Regions from separate parts of the Pseudoalteromonas sp. GCY genome, predicted to be linked through region 2. Evidence: predicted binding sites of a transcription regulator. Region 2 holds the regulator's gene; each other region holds the start of a gene.
The links. The regulator sigma-54, encoded in region 2, starts transcription at its own class of promoters, with help from an activator protein. The targets are predictions, from matches to a motif close to GTTGGCACGNNNNTNGNNT.

Region 1: the regulator sigma-54 is predicted to act here: its motif matches at 1,878-1,896, upstream of glnA (glutamate--ammonia ligase).
Region 3: the regulator sigma-54 is predicted to act here: its motif matches at 2,946-2,964, upstream of flgJ (flagellar assembly peptidoglycan hydrolase FlgJ).
Region 4: the regulator sigma-54 is predicted to act here: its motif matches at 2,039-2,057, upstream of JJQ94_RS04785 (manganese efflux pump MntP).

The regions. Positions count from the first base shown of each region.
Region 1 covers NZ_CP068023.1:199,105-204,315, reverse strand. Annotated here, with positions in the region: gene JJQ94_RS06085 (ABC transporter ATP-binding protein) at 1-542, shown strand, start outside; gene JJQ94_RS06080 (ABC transporter permease) at 569-1,582, shown strand; gene glnA (glutamate--ammonia ligase) at 1,955-3,361, shown strand; gene JJQ94_RS06070 (DUF4124 domain-containing protein) at 3,638-4,144, shown strand; gene glnL (nitrogen regulation protein NR(II)) at 4,692-5,211, shown strand, end outside.
Region 2 covers NZ_CP068023.1:3,765,988-3,771,198, reverse strand. Annotated here, with positions in the region: gene mgtE (magnesium transporter) at 1-483, opposite strand, end outside; gene JJQ94_RS22370 (HPr family phosphocarrier protein) at 843-1,112, opposite strand; gene rapZ (RNase adapter RapZ) at 1,113-1,979, opposite strand; gene ptsN (PTS IIA-like nitrogen regulatory protein PtsN) at 1,972-2,430, opposite strand; gene hpf (ribosome hibernation promoting factor) at 2,432-2,719, opposite strand; gene JJQ94_RS22350 (RNA polymerase factor sigma-54) at 2,749-4,248, opposite strand; gene lptB (LPS export ABC transporter ATP-binding protein) at 4,295-5,020, opposite strand; gene lptA (lipopolysaccharide transport periplasmic protein LptA) at 5,017-5,211, opposite strand, start outside.
Region 3 covers NZ_CP068023.1:1,343,477-1,348,687, reverse strand. Annotated here, with positions in the region: gene flgK (flagellar hook-associated protein FlgK) at 1-1,934, opposite strand, end outside; gene flgJ (flagellar assembly peptidoglycan hydrolase FlgJ) at 1,936-2,904, opposite strand; gene JJQ94_RS11070 (flagellar basal body P-ring protein FlgI) at 3,012-4,112, opposite strand; gene flgH (flagellar basal body L-ring protein FlgH) at 4,132-4,815, opposite strand; gene flgG (flagellar basal-body rod protein FlgG) at 4,832-5,211, opposite strand, start outside.
Region 4 covers NZ_CP068022.1:1,172,567-1,177,777, reverse strand. Annotated here, with positions in the region: gene JJQ94_RS04795 (M3 family metallopeptidase) at 1-223, shown strand, start outside; gene JJQ94_RS04790 (LiaF domain-containing protein) at 294-971, opposite strand; gene JJQ94_RS04785 (manganese efflux pump MntP) at 1,408-1,971, opposite strand; yybP-ykoY riboswitch at 1,979-2,148, opposite strand; gene JJQ94_RS04780 (nitrilase-related carbon-nitrogen hydrolase) at 2,220-2,939, opposite strand; gene JJQ94_RS04775 (alpha-ketoglutarate-dependent dioxygenase AlkB) at 2,947-3,549, opposite strand; gene JJQ94_RS04770 (sensor histidine kinase) at 3,597-4,898, opposite strand; gene JJQ94_RS04765 (sigma-54-dependent transcriptional regulator) at 4,885-5,211, opposite strand, start outside.

The sequences.
Region 1 (5,211 bases), 610 kb from region 2:
CAACAGATGGTAGCTATAAAATTGAAGATCTTGAGGTTAGCCAATTAACTTTAGCGGCTGCTGCACATATTCGAAACGAAAAAATTGGCTTTATCTTTCAGTCATTCAACTTAATTGATGAGCTGACAGTCTACGATAATATCGCGCTGCCATTGCGTTATCGTAAAACCCCGATGAGCAATGCCGATATTGATCACGCTGTAATGAGTTGTCTGACAAAAGTAGATATGGCACACCGCGCAAAACATCGCCCAAACCAGCTCTCAGGCGGGCAACAGCAAAGGATTGCTATTGCCCGTGCACTCGTCGGCAACCCCGCATTACTGCTTGTTGACGAACCTACAGGTAACCTTGACTCAAAAAATGGTGATGCCGTTATGGACATGTTGAAAACGCTAAACCTAGAAGGGACCACATTATGTATGGTGACGCACGACCCTAGATATGCCGATATGGCGACACGCAAACTACACCTTCTAGATGGCAAAATACTGGCCCCTCAATCACACGCTAACGCCAACGCAGTCGTTGACACGTTTTAGTCCATGATGGAAACGAGGAAAGTAATATGCTTGTCAAAGACATGAGTGCCAGTCTGTACTCTCTGAGTAAAGTAAAAGTATTTACCATCACGATTATCTCTACGCTAGCACTCACACTAGGTACGCTCGTGGCGATGTTTAATTTAAACTTTACTATTCTCTCTGCGTCGTTGCCTTACCTCAATGCTGAGCAGCTTTACGTTTCAAAAACAGTGCACTATATCAAGGATAGAGTGGAGTTTGATGATTTCACTCCGATACCTATGCTGCTTGAGATCTATGAAAATGAAAAAACGCCGGAGTCACAAACCGCCCTATTTGGCTACTCCGAAGAAGTGATTAGAAGTAAAGTTGAAACGCCGCAAGTCAATACCACTTACACCACCCCTGAATTTATGCCGATGCTTGGATTTACCTTTCACTTAGGTCGTGGACCGAGCACAGACGAAGGCCTTAACTCAATGCAGCCAGTCGCGGTATTGTCCTATCAAGCTTGGCAAAAATATTATGGTCAAGCAGCCGATATCGTCGGACAATCTATTCAAATAGACCAAGTGAATTTTAAAATCATTGGTGTGCTATCAGAGCAAAATCGCGAACCTGAAATGCTTACTCCGGGCCGTCTGACTGACGTATGGTTGCCTTGGGATTATTATTCATTTCAACGCCGTGATGCTCAACACTGGGGGATCACCTTACTGATCGCACTAATTGGCATATATGGCGTACTTAATTACGGTGTTTCTATGCGTCGCTATGAACTCGGAGTGCGTATAGCAATTGGTGCGTCGCCAAAAAGTATTGTACTGGGATTACTAGGAGAAAATACCAAAGTGATCTGTACGGCTCTTGGATGTGTGACATTTGCAACCGTTGCAGCGATGGCTTGGCTGGCAAGCTCGGAGGTCATGTTTAGTGTCTCCCTGCTTGGATTCGTATTGCCGCTGTCGCTTATCATCGGAATTACCGCTGCAACAACTGTATTAGCAGCCAGCGGGGTTATTACCAAACCCGCATTATACTCGCTGAGAAGTCACTAGCTTCGATAAAATTAACTCCCTGAAGGCAGAGCGTCTCCCTCAAGGCGCCTTGCTTTTTTTATTAAAACACGACCCTGATCCCAGCTATCGGATTAAATTAATTTTTGCTTTGTTGCACTTCATAATCTATACCAATACTCCAAACACTTACTCGAAGATAAAGTGACTATCGCAGAGAATCGCTTGCACCAACATTGCGCACCATAATGAAACATTTACGCACCAAATTAGTGCACCAAGCTAACCCGTAAATTTCCAAAAAGTTAAAAATCAATATTTATCAAAAACTTAAAAACATGGCACAGATCAAGCTTATCTGTGTGCAATTGCAGTACATTGCAGCAAAAAATAACCCAACGAGTCGGAGGACACATGTCACAATCGGTTTTAGATTTTATTAAAGAGCACGACGTAAAATTTGTTGATTTACGTTTCACAGATACAAAAGGTAAAGAACAACACGTATCGATCCCGCATCATCAAGCCGATGAAGACTTCTTTGAAGACGGCAAAATGTTTGATGGCTCATCTATCGCTGGTTGGAAAGGCATCAACGAATCTGACATGGTACTTATGCCTGACGCAGAAAGTGCTAAACTAGACCCATTCGCAGAAGAAACAACCCTTATCGTCCGTTGTGACGTGGTTGAACCAAACACACACCAAGGTTACGAGCGTGACCCACGTTCAGTAGCTAAACGCGCTGAAGAGTTCATGCGTTCAACGGGTATTGCAGACACCGTATTATTCGGTCCAGAGCCAGAGTTCTTCTTGTTTGACGATGTTAAATTTAAAACTGACATGTCTGGCTCAATGTACAAAATCGATGCTGAAGAAGCAGCTTGGAACTCAGACAAGCACTACGAAGGCGGCAACACAGGTCACCGTCCTGGCGTAAAAGGTGGTTACTTCCCAGTAGCACCAGTAGATTCGTCTAATGATTGGCGTGCAGCTACTTGTTTAGTACTTGAAGAAATGGGCCACGTTGTTGAAGCGCACCACCACGAAGTAGCAACTGCTGGTCAAAATGAGATTGCTACTCGCTTTAATACTATGGTGACTAAAGCAGACGAAATCCAAGAGATGAAGTACGTTATCCACAACATGGCTCACCTATACGGTAAGACAGCAACCTTTATGCCTAAGCCAATCGTTGGTGATAACGGGTCAGGCATGCACTGCCACCAATCACTTGCTAAAGACGGCAAGAACATCTTCGCAGGCGACAAGTACGGCGGTCTATCTGAAGAAGCGCTATACTACATTGGTGGTATCATTAAGCATGCTAAAGCAATCAATGCATTCACTAACCCAGCAACAAACTCTTATAAGCGTCTAGTACCAGGGTTTGAAGCGCCAGTTATGCTTGCATACTCAGCACGTAACCGCTCAGCATCAATCCGTATCCCTGTGATCCCATCAGAGAAAGGTCGTCGTATCGAAGTACGCTTCCCAGATCCTGCGGCTAACCCATACCTAGCTTTCGCAGCGCAGTTGATGGCTGGTCTTGACGGTATCCGCAACAAGATCCACCCTGGTGATGCAATGGATAAAGATTTATACGACCTACCAGCGGAAGAAGCAGCAGAAATCCCAACTGTTGCAGCATCACTTGATGAAGCCCTTGCTTCTCTAGATGCTGACCGTGAGTTCTTAACTCAAGGTGGCGTATTCACTGACGACCTAATCGATGCGTACATCACACTTAAGTCGAAAGAAGTTGAAAAATTAAACATGACAACTCACCCAGTTGAGTTCGAAATGTACTATAGCGTTTAATCGCTAACAGACTACTACGCTCAGTACTTCGGTATTGAGCTTGTAGAGCCAAAACTCATTATGCGTTTCTGGCACTCTTAATCATATGTGTTCTCAAGCCCGTAATTACGGGCTTTTTTAATTTAATTTAATTTAATTCAAAAGGTTAAATTAAATATCTCGAATAAATTTATTATCGGAGTTACTCATTTGTAACTCGCAATTCCAACAACACTATACTAAAGTATGAACAGTAGTTTACTGTGGAGAGTTGTGGTGCGTCAGTGGTTTCTTATAATGTCGGTTAGCATGACGCTAGCCCTAACAAGCATTGATGCTGCAGCAGAGTCCAATCCAAAAATCTATCGCTGGAAAGACAAAAACGGTCATTGGGTCTATTCGGACGTCCCGCAGCCTGGTTCGAAAGAAGTCAAACTCAATGCCAATGCCTTAACCATGCCAAGTGTTGATACTAAAATTCTTGAGCAAACGGGCACGACACCAACTATCCAATATACAGCTAAAATCACTTCTCCTGAGCACGAGCAAACTATCCGTGATAATAGCGGCAGCGTATACGTAACAGGCACCATAGAGCCAAGATTTACCCAAGGATTAAGCGTGCAACTCTTTCTCAATGGAACAGCCACAGGGCCAAAACAAAGTAATACTCAGTTTTCTTTGCGGGGCATTGATCGCGGCGAACATTCTGTGGTTATGAAAGTGTTTAATCAAAAAGGTACGTTAGTTGCCCAAAGCGATGCTCATAAGTTCTTTTTGCACCGCAATACCGTGAATAATTAAAATGATATTGCTTACCTACACTGACTTTCAATCAGTAGTTGCAAACACACCATACTCATTCCCTCTGGTATTGAGGAGGCCAAACTCGACATTTCATTGTGTTCAATCCACAACCTTTGCTCACCAACCTGAACTTGATAGTAGGCCTCAGCCTTTGTTCGCAATAAATATTTATCTCGCCAGTTAGGTTGGACGACCCGCATCCTACCTGTAAGGGTGGTTTTCTCGCTATTCATAGACCGATGTAAATTAGCGATTTGAGGAGGGAAGCAGTCAATCTGTTCGGTAACGTACTTAGCGCTTTGAAAGTCACAACCGCTCATGCAGAACGCGACAAAAAGGCTCCCCCCGCAAACGCGAGCTAGATGTATTTTTTGAAACAAAGCATTAATAATGTGGGCACCTTAGAGTTGGCATGCTTTATTAATAACAAGTTTAGGATACGAGTTCGAAAACCCCTAGTTTCTGAGCTTAGGTAATAATTTACTTCAATGGATGCAAAGCTATGCTATTCTCATTGCACCACATTGGTGCACGGTGAACATATATGGATCAACATAACTCGATTGACTTGGATAAAGTTTGGCAATCTCTCTCAACCGCGATTTTAGTGCTCGATCAAAATTTATTGATCCACTATGCCAATTACAGCAGTAGTGAACTGCTGGGACTAAGCACTAAACGGCTTGTTGGACTGGCAATTGATAGTGTGTTTAATCATCATCATATAGACCTGCCACGGCTCTCTAAATACGTGTTACAAGATGGCGTAGACTGCCAGCAACACAGGGTAGACGTGGTATTTGTAGATAATCGTGTCGCGACACTAAGTCTGCATGCCAGACGAGTTTACCTTGCAGAAAAGGCGTATATTTTAGTGGAATGTCGCCGTGTTGATGATGCCCTGCGTTATGACCAAGCATCCAATCAAATGCACCAATTTCAGGCAGCTCGAAACCTCATTCGCGGTCTTGCCCATGAAATAAAAAATCCACTTGGTGGGATCCGCGGTGCGGCGCAATTATTGCAGTACGAAACTGATCAACAAGAACGGGAAGAATGTGCCA
Region 2 (5,211 bases):
TCTAAATACAACTTCTAAGGTAACATCGGGTCGAATGGTGACCGTGTCGGTGCTCATCAGCGCACCGGCAGAGTGTTCCTTGTATGACAATGCTTGTGTCGCACGTTCTCTATCTTGGCTATCCATCGCACCGATAACGTCTTGGTAGACGGTATCAGGTAGGCTTCTCAGGACATCACCAAGGTCGTCGTCGTCCATGTCTTCTGTAGCGGCAGCAATTAGCTCCGGCTCCATCTGGGCGATGATCCCAAGTCTTACATCCTCTGACAGTTCCTCTAAGACATCCCCTTGGATATCTGGGTCAACGAGCTGCCACAGCATAGAGCGAACTTTATGAGGGGATGATTCTAAAAGCAGTGCTGTGTCACAAGGTGCTGTTTCTGCGAGCATACGCCTAACTTGAACAAACTGACCACTGTTTAAGGCTTTAGTTACCTTTTGGAGTTGTTCCAGTGTGTAGTCTTGTTCAAATACTTCAGGCATAGGCATCCTTTTTGATAATAATGGTGGCTAACGTGATTAAGTTAACCCAATTTATTTATTTTATCGCAGAAATCAATTTCTTAATTTGAATTTTATTCGTGTTGTTTCTGCTGGTGGGTTGTTATCGTTAATACACGTTAAAGGTGTACGCAACGATAAAGTAGGATTTTCTCGGCAACTCGCTTTACTGCACGAAAGAAACCTAAGTTGGTATTACAGTGTAACTCAGTTTATTGGGAACTACCAAGGTTTACGCTTAATTATGAGAGACTTATTAGACCAGTCTGGTTACGGAGGGGGAGATTAGCAGGGAATAAATGAATCAGGCCTTAGTGCTATTTTGGTGATTACAGTCCAAGTTACTCGGATTCATTAAATTTATTTTCTATTAGTCCACCAATGGCGTCTAGTGCATACTGAGCATCAGGACCTTCGCAGACAACTCGCACCTCTTTTCCCTGACTGCTTTCAAGTAACAACAGTGCTAGTACGCTGTCAGCAGCAGCACTTTTGTCTCCTTGATATAAGGTCACTTCAGCATCAAATTGGGTCGCTAACTGAGCAAGAACTGTCGCCGCTCGAGCGTGCAGACCGAGTTTGTTCTGGATTAAAAACGTATTTTCTAACATTTACCCCTCTTGCTCACGGTGACGAATTTTGACGTTAGGATGGGTTTTAGCAAAACGCTCACCAATGGTTTGCGCTAAGTATACTGAGCGATGCTGTCCACCAGTACATCCTATTGCGATCGTTAGATAGCTGCGATTGTTTCGCTCTAAGTGTGGTAACCAAGTTTGTACAAAGGTTTGGATCTGCCAAGTAAACTTTTGCACGATGCTGTGACTCGACAAATAGTCTTTGACTGGCTGATCTAGGCCCGTTAGCGGCTTAAGCTCAGGCTCCCAATGTGGATTGGGTAAAAAGCGCGCATCAAAAACGTAATCCGCTTGTTTTGGGATGCCGTGTTTAAAGCCGAAAGATTCAAAAGTTATAATGAGTTGTTTGTCTTTTTTACCTAAGATTTTTTCGCGGATATCTTCTGCAAGTTGATGAACGCTCAGGCCTGTAGTATCAATGAGAAAATCAGCGCGAGTGATCAACACGTCTAACAATTCCCGTTCTTTCTTTATCGCAACGTCTAATGGAAGATTATGCAGTGAAAGAGGGTGCAAACGGCGAGTTTCTGAGAAGCGTTTTATCAGGGTTTGATCGTCACTGTCTAAATAAAACAGGGTAGGTTTGGCGAAGCCGGGTAAGTATTCAAGAATGTCATTAAACTCGTCCTGTTCTTTAGGCAAGTTTCTAACATCAATGCTCACTGCAATTTTATTATAGTTGTCTGAAACACTGCGGACTAAAGACGGCAGCAAATTGACTGGAATGTTATCTACACAATAGTAGCCTAAGTCTTCCAATACTCGAAGCGCTACAGATTTACCAGAGCCTGAGCGGCCACTGATAATGATAAGCTCGAGTCCTTTTTCTTCATCACTCATCAAGTTCACCTTGGATCACTGCATATAACTCATCGTCACTTTTTGCTTGCCTAAGCATTTTGCAAAAAGACTTGTCTTTGAGTGTATCAGCAATCGCCGCTAAGGTCTTCAGGTGCTGTCGATTATCACCTTCGGGTACGATGAACGCGACAAAAATATCGACAGGCTGCTTATCTATGGCTTCAAACTGGATCCCTTGCTCGCTGACAAGTACCATTGCAAGGATTTTATCCAAACCTTCAAGTCGACCATGGGGAATGGCAATGCCTTTACCGATCCCTGTGCTGCCTAATTTCTCTCGCGCCATTAAGGCGTCCAAGATAGCATGCTGACTGGTATTTGGAATTTGGCTATGAGCCAGTTCGCTGATGTATTCTAAAATACGTTTTTTGCTATTAAAAAGGACCGCAGCTTTACTGCAGTCCTTGTTCACTAATTCACTTAATTTCATCTTAGTGTCGAGTAAGCTTCTCTTTGTGTTTAATAACTTGACGATCTAGCTTGTCGATAAGGCCATCAATTGCGGCATACATATCTTGATGCTCTGTTGATGCAAATAGCTCGCCGCCGTTTACGTGTAATGTTGCTTCTGCTTTTTGTACTAGCTTCTCGACATCAAGGATCACATGCACATTATTGATATGATCAAAGTGCCTTTCTAGCTTCGCAAACTTGTTGGTGACATAGTCTCTTAATGAGTCAGTAATTTCTACATGGCGACCAGTTAGATTTAGTTGCATAAGCATTTTTCCTTCTTGGGTTTTACGTCTTATATCAAGCTTTTACGCTGATTTGACGGTGGAATGGCTAGGGATTCACGATATTTTGCAATCGTGCGTCTCGCTACCTTAATTCCTTGCTCAGCTAAGATATCTGCAATTTTGCTGTCACTCAATGGCTTAGCGGTATTTTCTGCAGCTACCAGCTTTTTGATAAGTGCTCTAATTGCTGTAGAGGAGCACTCACCTCCATTTTCTGTACTTACATGGCTAGAGAAGAAATACTTCAGCTCAAATATTCCCCGAGGTGTATGCATGTATTTTTGTGTTGTCACACGGGAAATTGTGGACTCATGCATCTCAACCATTTCAGCAACATCATTTAGCACCATAGGGCGCATTGCTTCGGGGCCATGTTCAAAGAATGCCTGTTGTTGTTGCACAATGCAATTGGTAACTTTTAATAAAGTATCATTTCGGCTTTCTAAGCTTTTAATAAACCACTTTGCTTCTTGTAAATGTGAGCGAATAAACTGACTATCCGTACTGGATTTCGCCGTTCTAGACATCGCAGCATAATGGTCATTTACTCTTATTTTAGGCATAGCATCAGGATTTAGCTCTACGACCCAACGACCTTTTACTTTTTTCACCGATACATCAGGGATCACATATTCAGGCTCTTCATGAATAATGCTTGCAGCTGGTTTTGGGTTAAGGCTATGAATTAACGTCATGACCTCTTTGAGATCGGCTTCTTTAAGGCGCGTTTTCTTTGCCAAAGTTCGATAGTCACGGCTGGCAAGCAAGTCGATATGCTCTGTCAGGATCATTTTCGTTTCGGCAATCCATGGCGTATCTGGGGCGAATTGATTTAGCTGAATACACAAGCATTCTTGTAAACTACGCGCTGCGATACCGACAGGGTCGAAAAGCTGAATACGTTTGAGCACGGCTTCGACTTCATCCAGCTCAATAGGCTCTTCGCTACTTTCATCATTAATGCTTTCTAAAATGTCTTCGCAAGACAGTGTTAAAATGCCTGACAGGTCGACCGCTTCAATAATCGCAATCGCAATAGCTCTATCTGTTGGACTAAATGGCGTCAGCTCAAGTTGCCACATGAGATAGTCGTGGAGAGATTCAGAGGTTTCCCCTTGATAAACATTATCGTCATCGGGAAGTGGGCCTGAGCTTGCAGCGGGTGCTGCACTCATATACTCGTCCCAAGTGACATCCATGGCAAGGTCATCGCTCACAGTGTCTTTGCTCATGGCGGTATCTGAGTCTATCTCATAGTCACTAACCTGCGCTTCATCGCCTGAATCTTGATTGTCGTCAGCACTGCTCTTTTCTTGACTATGTTGGTCAGCGTTTTCGCCGTCAGTATTATCACCTTCTTCCACTTCTAACAATGGATTGCTGTCTAATGCTTCTTGTATTTCTTGTTGCAGATCCAATGTACTAAGCTGCAGCAAGCGAATGGCTTGTTGCAGCTGTGGAGTCATTGTAAGTTGCTGCCCCATGCGCAGCTGTAATGATTGCCTCATGTATCTCTAACAATCCTTTTTAACAGTTATTAATACTACGTCTTAACTATAGCTTGAATTGTTCGCCTAGGTAGACATCTCTTACGGTTTGATCTGCCAAAACATGTTCTGGCGTGCCTGCAGCGATTAACTCACCGTGTGAAACGATGTAGGCTTTTTCACATACGTCCAGTGTTTCTCTAACATTATGATCGGTGATAAGCACACCGATACCGCGGTTTTTTAGGTGCTCTATGATTGTCTTTATATCTAACACCGAAATAGGATCAACACCAGCAAAAGGTTCATCTAACAAGATAAACTTAGGATTAGCGGCTAAAGCGCGAGCGATTTCTACGCGTCTTCTTTCGCCTCCCGACAATGCCATGCCCTGTGAGTCGCGAATGTGTTGAATATTAAACTCATCCAGTAACTCGTTGAGTTCAGCTTCTCTTTCAACTTTAGATAAGTCTTTTCGAGTTTCTAAAATCGCCATCAAATTTTGATAGACCGTGAGTTTTCTAAAGATTGAAGACTCTTGCGGTAGATAGCCAATACCAAGTCGCGCGCGGCTGTGCATCGGTAGCAAAGTGATATCTTCGTCATCAATCTGAATAAAACCTTTGTCGCTTGGTACTAACCCTACAATCATATAAAAGGTGGTAGTTTTACCTGCGCCATTTGGGCCCAATAAGCCTACAATGCTGCCAGCTTGAACACTTAAGCCAACATTTTTGACGACCTGACGGCCTTTATAACTCTTTGCTAAACCAGTTGCTTTGAGCTCGCTCATTGATTGTTACCTTCTTCCTGCGCTTTTTTATCTTTTGCGTCTTTTTTGTCATCTACAGGAACAAGGATGGTTCTTACACGGGAATCTTCTTGGTCTGAGCGCTCAGCACTGATCAATTGCTTTTCAATGTCATAGGTGATGACTTGTGCATTGATTTTTTGCCCAGTTTGATTGATTTCCGCATCGCCAGA
Region 3 (5,211 bases), 1.8 Mb from region 2:
TGAAAACGTAACAAATTGGCCGCCTCTTCATCTAGGTTTACACCCGATAGAGACTCAAACCATGCACTTGACTGATTAGCCAGCGCTTCAAATGCAGCGCCATTGGTTTTTGCTTGATTGGTGATAACCCCTACACCAGTGACAATATCGGCATATGCTTCATTAAAGGTTTTATGGCTTTCGGTACTACCTGTAGACTCTACATTTTGTCTAACTAAATCCGATGATTTCAGACCATCGAGCGCTGCACCATTACGGTTGTCATCAAAGCCACCGGTGTTAAAGCTAATCTCAAAACTATCACCGGTATTCGGTGTACCCTCAATATCGAAAGTGAAGCCAAGGTTATCAAAAGGTGCAGGCGCTGCTCCCACTCCAGAGAGAATATCTTTACCATCCGCAGGAGCCGTAAAGGTATGCGTTGTACCTGAATTACTGGTCAACGTATATTCGTTAGCGTTGGCTGTTTTAGTCAAAGTATAAGGACCATCATTCAACGTTGGCGGCGTTCCCGCAGTAAACGCACTGGTCGCGGGGTCGGTATCAGTGACGACTCCAGCTGAAATGGTCGCCGTACCATTATTGTCTGCTGATTTTTCAGTACGAATTGGCGACGCTAATGCGAGTGCTTCTGGTCTTTGAGTTGCAAGCTCCAACCCAGTTGCAGCCTGTTGATTTAATTTCACAAGAAATCTATCGCCTGTTGCACCACTACCAGTTACGTTCATTTGTAAGCCAAAATAATCGCCCGTTCCCGTGATGACTCCACCTGCAATATTACCAGTCGTCGGAGTACCGATAGGATTGCCTTTGGCATCTACAGCTGTTATTTCAACGGTTGTTGCGCTGGTATAAGTAACTTGGAAATCGGTAGCTGGCAACTCATTGCCGCGCCCAGGCTCAAGTGTTGCCGTAAGCGCTGCGGTGCCTGTATTTTCGCTGTAAGCAAAGCCACCCACGGTAGGTATTTTAAATATATCTCCACCTATGTTGCCATCTAAGTCCATTCCCAATCTATTTTGCTGATTAAAAGCATCTGCCAATGCAAGGCCAATTTGACCTAATTGGTTTTGTGCCGGGATCAACACTTCATCTCTAAATGCCAGTAACCCGCCGATTTTGCCTTTCAAGCTGCCGCTATCTAACTCGAGTTGCACAACATTTTTATCTTTTATGTCTAGGATTAGTTCTTTATGGTTAGGATCTGGGTTGCCTTTCATCGCGAATAAATTGAAGGCTCCACCTTGCATCACAAGTGCATCCCCAGTGCCTAAAAATACGAGCTTCTCGCCATTTTCACCATCAAGTGTTTCTATATCTACAAGTTCAGCGAGCTCCTTGATAGCTTGATCTCGCTCGTTAAGTACACTGTGATCGACATTGTTCAGATTGAGTGCTGATTTACTCGCTACTTGTTTATTTAATTCGCTTATTTTTTGAACAAGGTTATTGGCTTCTTCCGAGAAAATATCCAATTGCTCGTTCACAATACTATTTTGATCAACAACAATACCTGACAATCTATCCATTTGATCGACTAGGCCTTGAGCGCCCGTCATAAATAAAGAGCGGTTAGTTGTCGATGAAGGCAAGTTAATCGCGCTTTGTAAATTATTAAACATCGAGTTGATGCTCTTGCTCAGACTGTTTGAGTCTTGTGCAAACAACGTATCAACGCGGCTTGCCTCAGTGACAAACTGCTCATAGTAAGATTGATTAGAAATATCACGATTTAATTGCTGCTGCGCAAATTGGTTGAGCAAACGCACGGTTTCACCGCGGCCAACCATGCCACCTATCATTGTTCCGTGTTCAGTCCGTTCACGGATATACCCTTTGGTATTTAGGTTAGCGATGTTTTTACTGGTGGTTTGTAGTAACTCGGAGTTAGCCCTAACCCCTGCCGCACCAATATTTAATAGATCAAATGACATCTCATCTGACTCCCTTTGTTAGCGCACCGGATAAGAAATCGGATACATCAATACGCTTTAAAACTGACTTAATTTTGTTGGCATAATTCGGATCGGTCGCGTAGCCTGCATTTTGAAGCTCACTTAAATAAGCATGACTATCACCAGCCTTGTTTAAGGCTTGCTCGTATCTCGGATTACCTTTTAGGAAACTGACATAATCATCAAAGCTTTGTTCTAGCGACTTATAAGCACGGAAATCAGCTTGCTTTTGCACAGGTAACCCTTGCTCAAATTCAAGTGTCGATTTTCTGGCACTTTCACCACTCCAGCGGCTATCCGCTTTGATATTGAATAGATTAAAACTGCTACTACCATCTTTTTTGCTGATGATGTGTTTACCCCAACCGGTTTCCAGTGCAGCTTGTGCAACCATTACCGCAGGGTTCAAGCCTAGCTTTTTCGCAGCTGTTTGAGCGTATTCCCAAATTCTGTCGACGAATTCCTCAGGAGAACCAAAGCCTGTTTGTTCATCGCTTGAGATATCAGCCTTAACATTGACAGCCTCCGGTTCAGGTTTACTCACACTCGCTGTCGCCTGTTTTTTAAAGGAAATATCACCGTCAGCTCTCATAACAGAGGCAGGCTTATACTTTTCAGAATTAGGAGACAACTGCTGCACAATCAGATCTGCAAGTCCTAAGCTGCCCTGCTCAGATAAGTGCATCGAAAGTTGCTGATCATGCATTTCTTCAAAAAACTTGACACCACTAGAGTTAAAAGGGCTGTCTTTATCCTCTAGCGCCTCATTCGCTTTACGCATGCTTTGTAACAACATTTGCGTAAAGATAGACTCAAACTGTTGTGCCGCCTTCTTCAATGCCTGATCTGAGGCACCTTGATCACCCGCACCTTTCAGCGCCTCTTTACGGATCGAATCAAGGTTTCCTAGGTCAAAAAAGCTTTGATTTTTCAATTGGTCGGTGTTCATACACTCAGCACTGTTTGACGTTAATAACTATACAAATAGAAATGCAAAATCCGAGCCAAAAAAAGCCTCACAATTGTGAGGCTAACTAGTTGATTAACAATAGAACATCAAATGACGACTAATTGACCATTTATCGCGCCCGCTTCTTTTAGCGCTTCAAGGATCGCCATTAAATCGCCAGGTGCTGCGCCAACTTGGTTAATTGCCCTAACCAAGTCATCAAGGCTCACGCCTGGGTCAAACACAAAAGCTCTAGAATCATCCTGGTTTACGTCGATAATACTTTGCTGCGTCACTGTTGTTTCGCCATTCGCCAGCGCATTAGGTTGTGACACATTTTGCTGCTCAGCAATTGTTACGGTAAGTCCGCCATGAGTAATTGCCGCAGGCTGTAACTTGACATTTTTGCCGATAACGATAGTACCAGTGCGCGAGTTAACGATGATCTTCGCAGCGGTATCCGCTGGTTTGAATTCAAGATTCTCAAGCGTAGATAGATACGCAACGCGCTGAGACGGATCTCTTGGTGCAATTACTCGAACTGAGGCAGCATCCATCGGCTTAGCACTGTTTGGTCCAACAAGTCCATTGATAGTATCAGCCAAGCGTTTTGCGGTAGTAAAATCTGGTCTATTCAAGTTAAAGGTAATGTAATCACCCTGAGTAAACGGACTTGGTACCGCTCGCTCCACTGTCGCGCCATTTGCCACACGCCCTACTGTCGGGGTGTTGATCACAACTCGACTCCCGTCGGCACCATCGGCGCCCAAGCCACCAACAATCAAGCTACCTTGCGCGATTGCATACACGTTACCATCGACCCCTTTAAGAAAGGTCTGAAGTAAAGTGCCGCCTCGTAAGCTACCAGCACTACCAATAGATGAAACGGTAACGTCAATGGTTTGACCGGGTTTAACAAAAGGTGGTAGATCTGCGTGAACCGCAACAGCCGCAACATTTTTAATTTTTGGCTTTAAGCTTGCGGGCATCGTGATCCCAAAGCTATTCAACATCGCTTTAAAGCTTTGCTCGGTAAATCTGGTTTGCTCACCGGTACCAGGCAAGCCTACAACTAGGCCGTAGCCAACCAGTTGGTTTGAACGAACACCTTCAACCATACTGACATCTTTAACTCGCTCAGCAGAAGCCAAAGAAGAAAAACCAACCAACGTAATGGCCGCACCGATAAGCAAAATATTCTTAAGCATATTGTTCATTTTCAGCACCTTAAAACGGCATCAGCGCGCTCATAAAGAAACTCGTTAACCAACCTGCACTTTGCACTTCTTGCTGGTCACCTTTACCCGAATATTGAATTCTGGCATTTGCCACCCGATTAGACTCAACAGTGTTATCTGCCGTTACATCCTGAGGTCTTACCAACCCTTCTAAGCGAATAAATTCCTCGCCAGTATTAAGGGTTAACCACTTTTCGCCGCGGATCACTAAATTACCGTTAGGCAATACTCGGGTGACATTGACCGATATATTCCCGAATAAGCTATTTGACTGATTAGATTTCGAATCACCAGAGAAAGAAGAGCTGGATTTAGCACCAAACTGTATTGCTTCCTTCCCGATATTGATGGCATTGCCACCAAGACCAATCACAGGGTCTAGGCTTGAATCACTGGATTTATCCAGTTCAGAATTTGCAGCTTTGGTTGCCTGAGTCGTTTCTCTGAGCACAATAGTAATGATATCACCAACTCTTAACGCTTTTTTGTCAGCATAAAGATCATTGGAAAACTGAGTATTAAACAATGACCCTGTTGCCACCATTTGGGCTTGATTATCCTCGGGATAGATAGGTGCATAATACGGATCGTCACGCACCACATTTTTATTTTGTGTTGTACTACATCCAGATAATGCAGCGACCGTTACGATGGCTAAATATAATGCACGCATAATACCCCCTACCCAATTACAACTGTTGATTAATGTAGCTCAGCATCTGATCTACCGTTGAAATCACTTTTGAGTTCATCTCATACACACGTTGTGTTTCGATTAGATTTACAAGCTCTTCGGTCACATTAACGTTTGACGTTTCAAGTGCGCCTTGAACAACTTTACCTAGGCCTTCAACGCTTGGGTTACCCTGTACTGGTGCACCACTCACAGCAGTTTCTGTATAAAGGTTTTGTCCAATCGGCTCAAGACCTGATGGATTAATAAAGTCACTGATCGTCAATTGCCCAATGACAACGTTTTCAGCTTGTCCAGCAACACGGACCGATACTTCACCATCTTGAGAGATAGTGATTGATTGTGCATCGTCGGGTACGTTCATCTCAGGTAAAA
Region 4 (5,211 bases), on a different replicon from region 2:
CTACGGTTACCTGTGGGCTGAGGTATTAACTTCTGATGCAGCAGAAGCGTTTGCAGAAGCGCCAGGTGGCTTCTACGACAAAGACGTTGCACAGCGTTTAGTGGATTACCTATTCTCAGTTCGCAACTCAATGGATCCAGCACAAGCGTATCGCAAGTTTAGAGGTCGTGACGCTGAAGTTGAGGCGCTGATGCGTGATAGAGGCTTTCCTGTAGAGAAGTAAAAAGTTTACTCTGCTATTCGGATAATAAAAAACCCCTGAACTTGATGCCAAGGGGTTTTTTTATTAAGCTTCAGCTTTTGGATTTCGTGCCGTCACTAAATAGGGATTTAAGGCCGTCGGCAAATTGCTTTATTTGTGCTTTAATCGAGCGCTTTACACTAACTTCAATGCTACCCAAAATCATTCTGCCGTGAATATAAATTCGTGGACGCTGTTTCACCTGCCCTGCAGATGCAAGCGTATTTCTTGTGTTTTCTACTGAACCCATAATATTACGAATATCGGTGACGACATCGACCGTGTCTGGTACAAAAATTTCGTCACTGCCTAAAATGCAATCTATATAAATATGTACTTCAGGGTGACTAAAAATTGCGTTGCTAAAATCTAGTTCCAAGCTGCCAAGGTAGTTTTTTAGGTGGATCTCTTTAGGTACGACCCACTCGCCACTGCGATGGTTGGAACTAAGTATAGAGGTAATGCTTATTGCCTCAGCACCATCTAGGCTTGAGGTAAATTTTGGACCCAAACGAGCTGCTTTTTCGCTGTGATATCTTGCATCCGACTTGAGCGGTAAATCAGCACTAAGTGCTGCAATTTGTTCTTGTTCGTTCAGGTCGTATGCTTGATCTAATCGTCTCTCGAATGCATCAGCCGAAAGCTCACCGTGGCTGTAATTTAGAATTAACTGGTCAATCACCTCTTCCCTGACGGATTCGAGAGGTCTATCTTTTAATGGTACAGACATATGGTTGGTTCCGTTCTCTTGATTTGTGGTTAGAGTAGCAACAACCAAGCCAATATTAAATCACATATAAAACAAATGGTTAGTATTTTATAATATCGATTTGGTCTATTTATTTACTAATATTTAGTTGCAAAAAATAGTATTTGGTCAAAATTACCACTCTTATATGGCGGGTAACGCAGGTGTAGTTTGATATTGTCAGTCACTTTGCTATGGTAGTAGGTGTTCGCAAAACAACCAAAGGAGATTAGTTATGGCGAAGAAAAGCGATGTTAAAGCGCTTAAAAAAGAGCTGAAAGCGCGTAAAGCAAAGATTGAAAAGCATGAAGCGAAAATCAAAAAGCTGAAAAAAGCGATTAAAAAGGCTTAAAAGCCATTAGCCCTAACGTAAAGGGTATTAAGTAAGTGAGCGGTAAATATACCGCTCTTTTTGCGATTAAATCGAAAGGTGGCTATATAGCAACCAAGTTCCCACACAGATTAAGATCACTCCACCAAAGGTTTCAGCTCGACTACCAAGAAACTTTCCAGCCGAATGCCCAATCATCACACCAATTGTTACCATCATGGTGGTGGCAAGGCCGATGAGCGCAGCGGCGAGCCATATATTCACATCAACAAATGCGAGACTGACACCGACAGCCATTGCATCAATACTGGTGCCAAACGCTGTGATAATGGTTTTTAACCAAGGTTGTTTTGCGTGTTGTGTTGGCGCATCGTCATCACCCTTGAGACTCTCATAAATCATATGGGCGCCAAGTCCTAACAGTAAGAAAAAGGCAATCCAGTGATCCCAAGCCTCGACATAACCAGCTGCAGATTGTCCTATTAACCAACCAATCAGTGGTGTACTAGCTTCAATAACCCCAAAAATGAGGCCGATTTTTATGGCTTCGGTAAGCCGAGGTGATTTTAGGCTAGCGCCTTTACCGATTGCAGCGGCAAACGCATCGGTAGACATGGCATATGCTAACAGTAGCAGGGTGACGAAATTCATTTACATTGCTCCGGTCGGGCGATTTGAGTCCACGATACATCCACACGCCCGACCACAGGCATGGATATATCGATGGTCTCGCCAACCGAGAGGTGTCCGCACCATGGCATGTGGCCAATTATGTTGATACGAACTCTTCCGAGCATTGGAAGCAGGCTACTCCCCAACGAGTTGCGATAATATCAAGAATTGCAGTGGATGCAAAACCAAAATTGAGCAGCTTCTGACGGTGATAATTCTCGTTACCTTTATGACGGGGTCAAGAAGTCTATTTCGGTTGTGATAAGCTGCTCCTTAGCATCGCCGAGTATAAGTACCTCGCCATTAGGGTTCACAAGAAGGCTTTGGCCGATAAATTGAATTCCCGTGTCATTGCAGTGGTCCATTCCTAGGCGATTGGCTGACATAATATGGACTTTATACTTCTTGGCTTGTTTTATGATTGTATCAAGGCTGTCTTCGCCACAATAATTTGAAGGGTTCACAATGAGCTGTACGCCCTGCTCGGTGAGTTGCGTCAGCCCCTCTTCAAACCAGATGTCGTAGCATAATAAAATACCCACTTTAATACCCATTACTTCGTGCACTTTGAATGCATTACCTGATTGAAAAAAGCGCTTATCGGGCGGCGCTAAAAAAATCTTGCGATGTACGCCAACAATCCCTTCTGGGCCCACTATAGCAGCACTATTAAAGTGCTCACAGCCTGCCTTTTCAATGATGCCAGCAATAATAGTACCGTGTTGCTGTTGTGCGATAGATTGAAGCAGGCTGATAGTTGTGCTGTTGGATAACTCCTCTGCCATTTCCTCCATATGAGTGTGGCAAAGAAAGAGGCTACCTGAAGTACATAATTCGGGTAAGACGATGAGATCAAAGTCAGCCTGTGATAAAGTTTTTTCTATGGTTGTCCGGTTGCACTGAGGGTCGCCATAGTTGACTGCAAATTGATAAAACCCCACTTTCATCGTTCACCTACGTAATATTGGGCCAAGTAAACTGCCTAAAGGTCAGATTGAATCTAGCACCAATCTCTTTAGGTGCAGGAGGTACGGCATGTTGGAACTGCGTTTGAAAGCCATTTCCCATGATGAATAACGAACCGTCTTCTAGCTGCTGTTCAAATTTCTCATCGGGATTTTCTTGATGACGAACTTGAAACAAGCGCTCGGCACCTAAGCTCAGAGAAGCGATAACATTAGTTGGCCCAAATGCGGACAGATCACTGTGAAAGTCCATATACTCTTCACCATCTGGATAAAAAATACAGACACAGACGCTAAATTCGATACCTATTTGAGTCTGTAATCGCTGCTGTATCAATGCAATCAAATCAGGCCAAGCTTGGCGTCTACCATGATAGCTAGGAAACACCGCTGGATCTTCGAGCCTTGGCTCTACAAACATCATTTTCCAGGGTCTAATCTCTGTATTTTCACCGTTAGGCAAGGTGATGATTTCAGGCTGAGATAAATCACAGTGCTTGATTAACCACTGATACAGTGAATGGCTTTCTGCCTTGGTAAGAAACGCTGGAATATACTCTGCCTCGGCGTTATCGATAAGTGGAAGTTTCATGACTAATTCCTTGTTGTTGCTATTTTTCTTTAACAAAAAGAAAAGCACTAAAGCAAGACACTAAAGCAGCTTCCTTTCCCTACTTCAGAGGTTGCGCTGATCCGCCCTTTGTGGCGATGGATAATTTGCTGGCTGAGTGCAAGTCCAATTCCAGAGCCATGAGATTTTGTGGTAAAAAATGGTACGAATATTTTATCAAGTGCGCTGGGCTCTATTCCTTCCCCGTTATCAGCAACTTTGATCTCACATTTGCCGTAGCGATTAATCGTTGCTGATACAGTCACTATTTTTTCTTGGTTGTTATTTTTCATGGCATCTTTGGCGTTATTTAGTAGATTGAGCAGCACTTGCTCTATCATCTTTCTATCAACATTAATGCTTAGCGCAGCGGGCGTCACGTCAAAGTGTAGGGTGATATTGGCGTCACTAAAGTCGCTTTTTATCAGCGGCGTAATGTCGTCAAATAAAGTCTGTACCGCAAGCGGTTGGAGGTCAAGTTCAGGAATATGTGTGAGCTTTCTGTAGTTATCTATAAAGCCAAGTAAAGACTGGCTTCTAATACCAATCGCTTGCAGGCTTTGCAGATAGTCTTCGACAAGTTCTTGGTCTGTCACCGCTTCGGCTAACTGATTATTGGTGATATTAACTAGCGTATTTGAGAGCGAATAAATCGGTGCGACGGAGTTTCCTATTTCATGGATAAGCACTCGGATCAGCTTTTGCCAAGATTCGATTTGGGTGCTCTCTAGCTGCTCTGAAATTGCGGTGAAAAGCCAAAGTTGGTACTGATTGCCTTGATTGGAAAACGTAAAATATTTAAATAGTAAGTCTTTGGCGATGTGACTACCTACTTTGGCTTGTTCAAGTTCTGGGTGTGCTGCAAGTAGTGAGTGTCCAGACTCTGCGCCGCGAATATCCAATAATTGCTTTGCACTGTTATTACAAATCAAAATGGTGTGGCCATTTTTGATAAGGATCAGACCTGCTTCTATGTGTTGTAGCATGGTTTCGTAAGTGGTGACGAGCTCTGCCTGCTTGGTTTTATCTTGCTGAGCTTTCTGAATAAGCTCGTTACAGGTTGTAAGTGCTTGCTTACTTATTGGGTGCTTATTATCAATTCTAAAGCTGCCATCTTGATACTTGAGCGCAGTAAACACCTCTTCGAATTGTTGTTTTTGTCTTTTCAGTGTGGCAATAGACAGCACTGTGAATAGGACTGCAATCGCAATGGATAAACCACTAAACAAAAAGACGTAGCTGTGGAGAAAGCCCAACACACCAAGTGTGGCGAATAAAATGGCTGCGAGTTGAAAAATGGTCATGCGAACGAGGCTATTATTCCACATCATACTTCTCCATTTTACGGTACAGTGACGCTCGGGTGATCCCAAGCGCTTTAGCCGCATGGCTGATATTTCCTTTAAAGTCTCGAACCGCCCGCTCTATGGTGTGCTGCTCTATTTCTGCGAGATTGTAAGTGCCAAGAAGTCCTGCGCTCTCCTTTGAGCTTGCAGCTGGACTGGCGAGCTGAAACTGCAATTGGGTTGAGTCAGATAAAATAACAGCGCGTTCAACCAAGTGTTGTAATTCTCGGATGTTACCAGGCCATTGATACTTGACTAAATCAGCCATCATTTTGTCGGTGATCGTTTTACACGCGAG